2 regions of the Sphingomonas sp. SORGH_AS_0879 genome follow, and region 2 is predicted to be linked to the other one. Evidence: riboswitches for the same ligand, from Rfam matches in the RefSeq annotation. Region 2 holds a riboswitch; the other holds the start of a gene.
The links. Region 2 has a riboswitch for cobalamin ahead of QE379_RS16985 (DUF1636 domain-containing protein). Riboswitches for the same ligand answer to the same signal wherever they lie in the genome.
Positions count from the first base shown of each region.

Region 1: another riboswitch for cobalamin. It lies ahead of QE379_RS19490 (TonB-dependent siderophore receptor); the one in region 2 lies ahead of QE379_RS16985 (DUF1636 domain-containing protein).

Region 1 covers NZ_JAUTBJ010000002.1:4,203,290-4,208,547, forward strand. Annotated here, with positions in the region: gene QE379_RS19485 (PepSY domain-containing protein) at 1-989, opposite strand, end outside; gene QE379_RS19490 (TonB-dependent siderophore receptor) at 1,012-3,189, opposite strand; cobalamin riboswitch at 3,370-3,590, opposite strand; gene QE379_RS19495 (hypothetical protein) at 3,677-3,985, shown strand; gene QE379_RS19500 (TonB-dependent siderophore receptor) at 4,104-5,258, shown strand, end outside.
Region 2 covers NZ_JAUTBJ010000002.1:3,632,908-3,638,165, forward strand. Annotated here, with positions in the region: gene QE379_RS16980 (S9 family peptidase) at 1-1,904, shown strand, start outside; cobalamin riboswitch at 2,075-2,267, shown strand; gene QE379_RS16985 (DUF1636 domain-containing protein) at 2,357-2,764, shown strand; gene cobT (nicotinate-nucleotide--dimethylbenzimidazole phosphoribosyltransferase) at 2,761-3,771, shown strand; gene QE379_RS16995 (histidine phosphatase family protein) at 3,768-4,325, shown strand; gene cobS (adenosylcobinamide-GDP ribazoletransferase) at 4,322-5,038, shown strand; gene QE379_RS17005 (cobyric acid synthase) at 5,023-5,258, opposite strand, start outside.

The sequences.
Region 1 (5,258 bases), 570 kb from region 2:
CATCGCGGATGCGGCGATGCGCGGTCGATCGCGATTCGCCGCAATCCCGCATCGCCGCTCCATTCGACGGTGCGGGTGCCCCGTGCCAGGCGCGCCAGCCGGTCCAGCGCGACGGGTTCGCCCGCCTGCCCCGCATAGGCCCGCATCGCCTCGGGCGGCGCGGCGCTCCCCGCAAAGGCATGTCCCGGATCAACCGACAGCCAACCGCTGACGATCCAGGTGGTCAGCATCACACCGCCCAGCAGCCCGCTGACATGGTGCCAGAGCATCCAGCCGCGATAGGGGCTCACCCGCCCGCCGCGATAGCGCCGCCGCCCCGCCCGGAGGCGCAGGATGCCGATCCACATGCCGGTCAACGCCACTGCGATGCACGGCCCCGACACCCACATCACCACCTGCCGCCACAGCCCGCCGTCACGGCGCAGCACCGTGGGGTAGATCCAGTGCGGCACCGAGCCGAGCCAGTTCCAGAAACGCTGATCCCACGTCGTCCGCTGCACCACCTGCCCGGTCAGGCTGGAGACATAAAGCTCGGTCCCGGCGGCATCGGCCAGTGCGACCTTCCACAGGGGGCGGTGCCGGTCGAAACCGCCCGCCACCGTCCACTGGTCATGCCCGATCGGCGCGACCCCGCGCACCGCCGCCCGGCCGAAGCGCGCGGCCACCCGGCGGGCATAGGCGGCATCGACGGCAGTGGGCGCGGAACCCGCCTCCGCCGACTGGATGCGCGTCTCCCCCTCCGCCCCCTCGATCCGCCAGACGGGGGTGTCGTCGCGCATCTCCAGCATGATCCGCCGGGCACCACCCTCGCCTCGCGGCGCGATATCGACCCGGCTCCAGTCGATCGGCGTCGCCCCCGCCCAGCCTTGCGCGGGCGACAGCGCGGGATAGGGCACGTAGAGCATCACCAGCCCGCTCGCGAACCACATCGCGAAGAACAGGCAGGCGACGATCCCCGCCCAGCGATGCACGAGGAAGGCCAGCCGCACGGCCGACCTTCCCCACGCACGGTCAGAACGCCGCACGGATGCCCATGTCCAGCGCGCGCGGCCGCCCCAATAGCCATTGCTGGTCGCCATAGGCGGTGACCGCATAGGCCTTGTCGAACAGGTTATAGACCCGCAGGTCGAGCGCGAGGCGCGGGCTCAGCGTATAGGACAGGGTGCCGTCCACCGTCGCATAGCCGGGTATGCGAAAGACATTGCCATTGTCCGAGAAGCGCGGCCCCACATAACGCAGCCCGGCCCGCGCCTGCACCTTGGCCGATGCATCCCAGCGCAGCCAGAGATTGCCCAGCGTCTCGGGCACGTTCGGCGGGGTGCGGCCGGTATAGTCGACGCCGCTCGACCGGAAATCGTCGAACCGCGCATCCAGGACCGTGCCGTTGGCGTCGATCCCGAATCCTCGTGGCAGATCGACCGACACCGCCGCCTCGATTCCCTGGGCCGATCGCTGCCCCACCTGCTCGACGGGGCTCGACAGGGTACGCTGCGCCAGCAGCCCGGTCTTCACGATCCGATAGGCCGCCAGCGTCGCGCTGCCCCGGCCACCCAGGAATAGCCATTTGGCCCCCGCCTCGACCTGATGGCCGCGCGCGTTGCTGAATGCCACCTGCCCGGTCGACACCGTGGTCAACGTGCCCAGCGGATCGACGCCGGTGGCATATTGGGCATAGAGCGACAGGGTCGGCACCGGTTGATAGACGACGCCCGCCCGCCAGGTCGCATTGCGGAAGGTCTTTTCGAAGACGAAGCTGTCGGTCCGCGTCCCGCCCGGATAGGCGATGGCCCAGCGACGGACCTGATTCTCCTCATAGCGGAAGCCGCCGATCACCGACCATTTCGCCCCCAGCGTCACCCGGTCCTCGGCAAAGACCGCCAGCGCGGTCGTGCGGGTGCGGTATCGGGGCGCGATCCCCTGCGTATCGAGGAAGCGGCCGGGATCGAAGACGAAGGGATCGACCGCATCGACTTGCGCGTCCGACCCGAAGTCGTTCTCATGGGTGAAGCGGACCAGATTGGCCTCCCCGCCCACCACCAGCGCGTTGGCGATACCGGGAGCGAGGCCGGTCCGCCACGTCACGCTCGCCTGATCGCCCCATTGGGTCTGGTCGTGACGGATGCCGTAATTGCTGCTGCGCCGGATCGTGCCGGGCGTTCCCGTCGAACCGCCCGCGCAACTGCCGCTCGCCGCGACCCAGCAATAGGTCTCCAGATTGCGCCAGAAGCGATCGCTGGTCAGATAATAGGCGATGTTGGACAGGCTGATCACCGCACTCGGCGTCCAATCGATCTGGACCGAGGCGCGGTCGTCGCGGAACCGCATCCGCCCATCACCGACATTATAGTTGCGGTCGCGTACCCGAAGGTCGAGCCGCCCGTCGATCAGCGGCGTCCCGAAATAACCGATCGGCCGCTGGTCGCCATGATCGCCCCGCACCGTGACCGCGAACATCGGCGAGGGCGTCCATTTCAGCGTCCCCGACAAGGCGACGCTGTCCGAATGCCCGCGATCGACATAGCCGTCCGAACGGCGATAGCTGGCATCGACGCGGTAGCCCAGCGTCTCCCCCAACGGTCCACCGATCCCGGCGGCGGCGCGGACATTGTCCTGTGCGCCATAGCCGATCTCGGCCTGGCCATGGGTCTGCGCGGTCGGCTTACGCATCACGACATTGACCGCACCACCCAGCGCGCCCTGTCCATAAAGGACCGAGGCGGGACCGCTCAGCACGTCGATCCGCTCGACCATCCAGGGGTCGGTCGGGAAGGTGATCGTCCCCGCCGCCGGGAACAGCCGCACCCCGTCGATCAGTTGCAGCACCGATCCCTGCCCCGAAAATCCCCGCGCCGACAAGGCGGTGCCGCCATTGCCGGGATTGGCGACGCTGGCGATGCCCGGCGCGCGCGTGGTCGCCTCGACGATCGACAGGTCGCCCCGCGCACGGATCGTGTCACCGTCGACCGAAGCGATGCTGGCCGGCGTCTCCAGCGGCGTCAGGCCCAGCCGACTGCCCGTCGCATTGGGCGTATCCAGCGCCTGTTTATCGCGTGTGCCGACGACCAGCACGGTGGCATCCGCCCCCTGCCCCTCTACCTTTTGCGCCCAGGCGGGTCCCGTCCCCAGGACAAGCGCCGCGCCACCCCACAGGCCCAGATGGACCGCTCCGAATCTGTAATGATATAACATACAATTGCCCATAGCGTCTCGTCGCAAACAAGCCGAGGCTTTTCCGTTCGTCTCCGAACGGCCGGATGCCATGCGTACTGGACGCTCTTCCGCACTCGCCATGGCAAACCATTGCGCCTCCGCCATCGTTGGCGTCGCTCGTCGGAAAAGACCTTAGCCTCGGCCATCCCCTGGACCGGGCATGAGCGACCTGACGCCGGCAGGTCTCCTGGCTCACGGGTCATCGCGGCATACGCGCCTTCCCAGGTCACCCCAGTGGCTGGACCGGCCATCGCCGCCCCGTGCGTATCCGCTCACCGCTTACAGTTGCAGGGACAGCCCCGGATTCGGGCGGTCGCCCGCCCTCACCGCGTTCCCTTTTAATCCCCCTTGTCGGGAGAACCGGCGCGATCATTGCCGGATTATTCCGGCGTCGCATCGGTAGGGGCCTGGCGGCAGCGGCGTCAAGGGTGATGAGCATGGCGCCGAACCGCGCTATGGCGGCGTGATGGCACGCAAGACCCGCTATCTGACCGCGACCATGGCCGATGGCTATGTGAAGACGATCGGCCCGACCGCCGCGCCCTTCACGCATTATTGGCGGATCGTCGCCGATCTGGGCGGTGGTCGTACCGAAGTCTTCTGGGGCCATGCCAAGTCGCGCAAGGACGCCAAGGCGAACGATGCCGCCATGGCCGAGGCGATGCGCCAGCGGGGCTGGCTCGGCTATGCGTTCGAGGTCGTCGAGCTGGTCGAGTCCGGCGAACCGCCCGAAGACATGGCCCCCTCCGGCGGAAAGACGCGCCGCCGCCGCTGACCCGCCGACCCCAAGATGATGATTTTGTCATGATGGGGGTTTACGCCCGCGCACCTCATGACTATTGCGACTGCATATCAATAGAAGATTGGGGAACAACATGCTGGCTGGTTCGGCATTGAAGACGCTTGCGCTCGCTCTGTCGGGGGTGGCGGCACCGGCGCTGGCCGAGGGGGCCCGGCCCATCGTCGCGGACCGTGCCACGCCGTCGACCGACAATGGCGCGGGGGACCAGACCGGCAACGACATCGTCGTGCTTGGCAAAAGCTATGGCCGCGAGGTCGGCAAGACCGTGACCCCGCTCAAGGACATTCCCAACACCGTCACGGTGATCGAGCGCGACCAGATCGAGGCGCAGAATCTGTTCACGCTGGAAGATGCGCTGACCGCGACCAACGGCATCACCGTCAACGGCGTGGGCAGCGAGGACCCGTCCTATTTCTCGCGCGGTTTCGCGATCAACAATTACCTGATCGACGGCGTCCCGACCTTCGCCCTCGCCTTCCCCGCCGTGGTGCCCGACCTGTTCTTCTATGACCGGGTCGAGGTGCTGCGCGGTCCCGCAGGGCTGTTCAGCGGCGCGGGCAATCCGGCGGGCAGCATCAACCTGGTCCGCAAGCGTCCGCTCGACACCGCGCGGGTGCAGGCGGTGGCGGGGCTGGGCAGCTTCGACAATGTCCGGCTGGAGCTGGACGCGTCGCTCCCCGCCAGCGAGCGGCTGGGGTTCCGCTTCGGGGTCATGGGCCAGGATCAGGACCAGTTCTTCGACACCGCGCACCGCAACCGCGTCGCCGCCTATGCCACGGGCGCGCTCAAGATCGGCGAGCGCACCACCCTGACGGTCGGGGGCAATTACGACCGCTTCCGCCCCGCGATACAGTCGGGCCTGCCCGGCTATGCGGGCGGCAGCGACGGTAGCGACGGGCGACTGCTGTCGGTCGATCGCTCCACCTATCTGGGTGCGGACTGGAACCGGTTCGAATCCAGGACGTGGAGCGGGTTCGCCGAACTGGCGCACCGGGTCAGCGACCGCTGGACGCTGCGCGCGACCGGGCTCTATACCGATGTCGATCGCATCGACATCTACAGCTATATCGGCAGCCAGCCGGTGACCGCCGCCAATCAGGGCGTCACCAACCAGATCGCCTATCGCGGCGACAGCAAGCAACAGACCCGCGCCTTCGACTTCAATGCGATCGGCAGTTTTCCGCTTTTCGGCCGCGACCAGACGCTGATCCTGGGTTGGGATTATCAGGCCAGCTCGGGCACCTCC
Region 2 (5,258 bases):
TCGGTTATGAGGAGACCGTCTATCGCTGCACTCTCGTCCAGCCGGTCTGCGCGGTCGTCCCGCCCGAGAATCCTGCCCGCCCGCGCGGCTTCGGCGTGGTGCGCGACCTGCGCGTTCCCGCCGACAACCATCCCCGCCTTTCCCCCGATGGCAGGCTGGAGGCGCTGGTCCTCGACGACAATCTGGTCGTGCGGACCGCGAGTGGCGGCAAGGAGGTCTGGCGCTCCCAGGACGGCAGCCCCGCCAATTTCTACGACCCCGAAACCATCGCCTGGAGCCCCGACGGTCAGCATATCGCGCTCCAACGTGTCCGCCCCGGCTATGCCCGCATGGTCACCCGCGTCCTCGCCGCGCCGCCGGGCAAGGTCCAGCCCGAGGTCGTCCAGCAACTCTATCCCAAGCCCGGCGATGCGGTGGATCAGGAATCGCCCGTCCTCTTCCGCGTCGCGGACGGCCAGCGGACCGAGATCGATCCGGCGCTGTTCGCGGGTGCCTATACCCTGTCCGCCCCCGAATGGCGCGCGGACAGCAAGAGCTTCGCCTTTGACGACCTGAAACGCGGCTTCGGCGAGGCCAAGATCATCGCGGTCGATGCCGACACCGGCGCGGCCCATGCCGCCGTCACCGAAACCGCGAAGACCTTCGTCTTCCGCGACCGCATCTGGTCGCACGACGTGAAGGGGCTGGGCCGCGAGATCCTCTGGGCGTCGGAGCGGGACGGCTGGCGGCATCTCTATCTGGTCGATGGCGCGACCGGGCGGGTGGTGCGCCAGATCACCAAGGGCCATTGGCTGGTCCGCGACATCGGACACGTCGATGACGAAAAGCGGCAAATCTGGTTCTCGGCCAGCGGCTTCGTCCCCGGCGAAGACCCCTATTACAAACACTGGTTCCGGGTCGATTTCGATGGCCGCAACCTGACCCGCTTGACGCGCGAGAATGCGACTCACGAAGTCCGCTTCTCTCCCGACATGACCACTTACGTCGACGTCTTCTCCCGCACCGACCTGCCGGAGACGATGGAATGGCGTGACGCCCGCGATGGCCACCTGATCCAGACGCTGGAAAAGGGCGACATCACCGCGCTGACCGCCGCCGGGTTCCGCCCGCCCGAACGCTTCACCGCCAAGGGCCGCGACGGCAAGACCGATATCTACGGCCTGGTCGTCCGCCCGCGCGACTATGACCCGGCCAGGCGCTATCCGGTGATCGAGAACATCTATGCCGGGCCGCACGACAGTTTCGTGCCCAAGGGCTTCTGGCCGTTCGGTGCCTTCTCCGGCGGCGACAAGGTCATGGGGATGCAGCAGCTCGCCGATCTGGGCTTCGTCGTCGTGATGATCGACGGCATGGGCACCGCCAACCGCTCCAAGGCCTTTCACGACGTCGCGTGGAAGAACCTGGCCGATAGCGGCTTTCCCGATCGCATCGCCTGGATGAAGGCGCTGAACGCCAAGGACCCCGCCGCCGATATCACCCGCGTCGGCATCTATGGCGGCTCGGCGGGCGGGCAGAGCACGCTGAACGCGCTGCTCTTCCACCCCGAATTCTACAAGGCCGGGGTCGCCTATGCCGGGTGTTTCGACAACCGGATGGACAAGATCGACTGGAACGAACAATGGCTCGGCTATCCGGTCGACCGGAGTTACCTGGACGCCTCGGGCGTGGTCCATGCCCACCAGTTGCAGGGCAAGCTGATGCTGGTCGTCGGCGAGCAGGATTCCAACGTCGATCCCGCCAGCACGACGCAGGTCGTCGATGCGCTGATCAAGGCGGACAAGGATTTCGACCTGCTGGTCGTCCCCGGCGGCGAGCATACCGCCGGGCGCTCCACCGGCCCGGTCGCGTATGCCATGCGGCGGCAATATGCGTTCTTCCTGAAGGCTCTGCGCGGCGAGGAGTGACTTTCTTCCGCATATCGTGCGCACCACCCCGGCGCAGGCCGGGGTCCAGTTTCGGCGCACAATGGAGCGCACCACATCGCGAACGGCGCCTGGACCCCGGCCTGCGCCGGGGTGGAAAAGAGGAGGAAGGGGCCGGAAGGAAAGAATTGCCTCCCCTCCTCCACACGCCTATCGCTCCTCCCGCGACAGGTTCCCCTTGGCGGGGGATGAAAAGGGAATGGGGTGCGATGCCCCGGCTGCCCCTGCAACTGTAAGCGGCGAGCCGTTCGCCATCACGCCATTGGGGGCAGAACACCCCCGAGAAGGCGGCGGACCGGCCCCGACCCGCGAGCCAGGAGACCTGCCCGTCGCGGTCGTCCTTCGACCGGTCAGGGTGTGCCGGACGGACGGGGGTTTCCCCTCGCGCGGGCGACGGCGCTTTGTGGAGAATGCCCCGTGACCGAGTCCTTCCCATGCTGAAACCCGCCACCAACGGCCCCGCCGTGGTCGCCTGCAACACCTGTCGCCTGTCCGACGACGTGCGCGAGAATGACGAGGGCAAGCGCGGCGGCGCGCTGCTGGTCGAGGCGTTGCGCCGCGTCCAGGCGTCCGACCCCGCTTATGCCGAGGTGGCGGTCGAGGAGATGCCCTGCCTGTTCGCCTGCCAGTCCTTCTGCACCGTCCATCTGCGCTGCCCCGGCAAGGTCGGCTATGTCATGGGCAAGTTCGCCCCCGATGACGATGCCGCCCGCGCCATCCTGGACTATGCGCGGGCCTATGCCGCCAGCGACTGGGGGCAGGTGCCGTACAAGCAATGGCCGCAAGGGGTGAAGGGCCATTTCCTCACCCGCACGCCGCCCGAAGGATTCGTCGTCGAATGAAGGCTTTCCCCACCGTCGCCGCGTTCGAGGCGACACTGGCCACCTTGCCCGAACCCGATGCGGCCGCCCGCGACGCCGCGACGGCACGGCAGGGCCAGTTGACCAAGCCCCCCGGCTCGCTGGGCCGGTTGGAGGAGATCGCGATCTTCCTCGCCGGATGGCAAGGCCGCGAGCGTCCCCGGATCGAACGGGGCCGCGCCGTCATCTTCGCCGGGAATCACGGCGTCGTCGCGCGCGGGGTCAGCGCCTTTCCGGCGGAGGTGACCGCGCAGATGGTCGCCAATTTCGCCGCCGGAGGGGCCGCGATCAACGCGCTGGCGGCGGCGGCGGGGCTGGCACTGTCGGTGGTGCCACTCGATCTCGACCGGCCCACCATGGACTTCACCACCGCACCGGCGATGAGCGAGGCGGAATGCCTCGCCGCGCTGAACGCCGGGGCCGAAGCGGTGGGCGATGCCGACCTGCTGGTGCTGGGCGAGATGGGGATCGGCAACACCACCCCCGCCGCCGCGCTCGCCGCCGCCAGTTTTGGAGGCGATGCGTCCGACTGGGTCGGCCCCGGCACCGGCGTCGATGCGCAAGGCCTGTCGCGCAAGGCTGTCGCCGTGGCCGATGGCCTGTCCCTGCACCGCGACCATCTGGGCAGCGCCTTTGAAATCCTGCGCCATCTGGGCGGGCGGGAGATTGCGGCGATCGCGGGCGCGGTGCTGGCCGCGCGGGCGAAGCGCGTACCCATCGTGCTGGATGGCTTCATCGGCACCGCCGCGATCGCCCCGCTCGCTTTCGCCAATCCCGGCATCGCCGCCCATTGCCTGGCGGGCCATTGTTCGGCCGAGCCGGGGCATGTCCGACTGCTCGACCGGCTGGGGCTGACGCCGATCCTGTCGCTCGACATGCGGCTGGGCGAGGGTAGCGGCGCGGCGGTGGCGGTGCAGGTGATCCGATCGGCGCTGGCCGCGCATGACGGCATGGCGACCTTTGCCGAAGCGGGGGTCGCCACCGCGTGACCGGGTTCCGCCTCCATCTGCTTCGTCACGGCGAGCCCGAACTGACGGGGCGGATGCTGGGACGCACCGACAGCCCGGCGACGGCACGGGGCATCGCCGCCTGTGTCGACCGGGCGCGCGGGGTGGAGGTCGTGCGGCGGATCGGCTCCGACCTGTCGAGAGCCCGCGCCTGCGCCGAGGCGATCGGCCCGGCCGAAATCGATCCCCGCTGGCGCGAACTGGACTTTGGCGACTGGGACGGACTGGCCCCCGACGCGATCGACCGGGCCGCGCTCGATCGTTTCTGGCATGACCCCGACGCCGCACCGCCCCCCGGCGGCGAGCGCTGGTCCGATCTGGTGGCGCGGGTCGCGGGAACCCTGGCCGAGTTGCGCCCCGAACCGACGCTGATCGTCACCCATGGCGGGGCGATGCGCGCCGCCTTGCATGTGCTGTGCGGCTTCGACTTCCGCGCCGTCTGGGCCTTCGCCCTGCCCTATGCCAGCCTGTTGACACTGGAAGTGTGGGACGGCGTGCCGCGCACGGCGCAGGTGACCGGGCTGGTCACGACATGAGGACGCTGGTCGTCGCGCTGGGCTTCCTGACCCGCCTGCCCATGCCGCGGGTGGAGGCGGATTCCGAGGATTTCGCGCGGGCGATCCGGCTCTATCCGGTGGCGGGCTTGGCTATCGGGGTGATCGTCGCGGGCGCGGGCTGGCTGGGGGCGCGGGTCGATCCGTGGATCGGGGCACTGGCGGCGCTGATCGCCTGGGTCTGGGTGACGGGGGCACTGCATCTGGACGGGCTGGCGGATGTCAGCGACGGGCTGGGCGCGGCGCATGGCGACCGGTCGCGGCTGCTGTCGGTGATGGCCGATCCACATATCGGCAGCTTCGGGGTGGTGGCGCTGGTGATGCAGTTGCTCGCCAAGCTGGTGCTGCTCCACCGCGTGCCGCCCGAAGGCTGGACATGGATCGCGCTGATCCCGGCGGCGGCGCGGATCGGGCCGTTGGTCTGGGCCCGGTTCCTCCCGCCGCTCCGACCCGGCGGCCTGGGGGCGATGGTGGCGCGGGCGGTGCGTCCCTTCGACCTGATCCTCTCGGGCGTCGTCGTCACCGCGATCATTGCCTTCTGGCCGCCGCTGGCCGCCCTGCCGCTCGCCATCGGTGCGCTCTTCCTCTGGTTCCGGCGCAAGCTGGGCGGGATGACCGGCGACGTGCATGGCGCGGGGATCGAATGGACCGAGACCGCCCTCCTCCTCGCCGCCGCGCTCTATTCCCTGCCCTGAGCGATCCGCAGCAGCGCGTCGCCATCGACATGCGCCTCCAGCGTGGCGGCGATGGCGTCGAGCGCTTCGTCCATATCGGCCCGGTGATCCGGCCCCGCCCCCTCCACCCCGATCCGCGCGAGCCACGCCGCGCGCTGCGCCGCTTCACCCAGCAGACCGTGGATATAGCTGCCCGCAACCAGCCCATCGGCGCTCATCGCGCCCTCCGCCCGGCCATCGG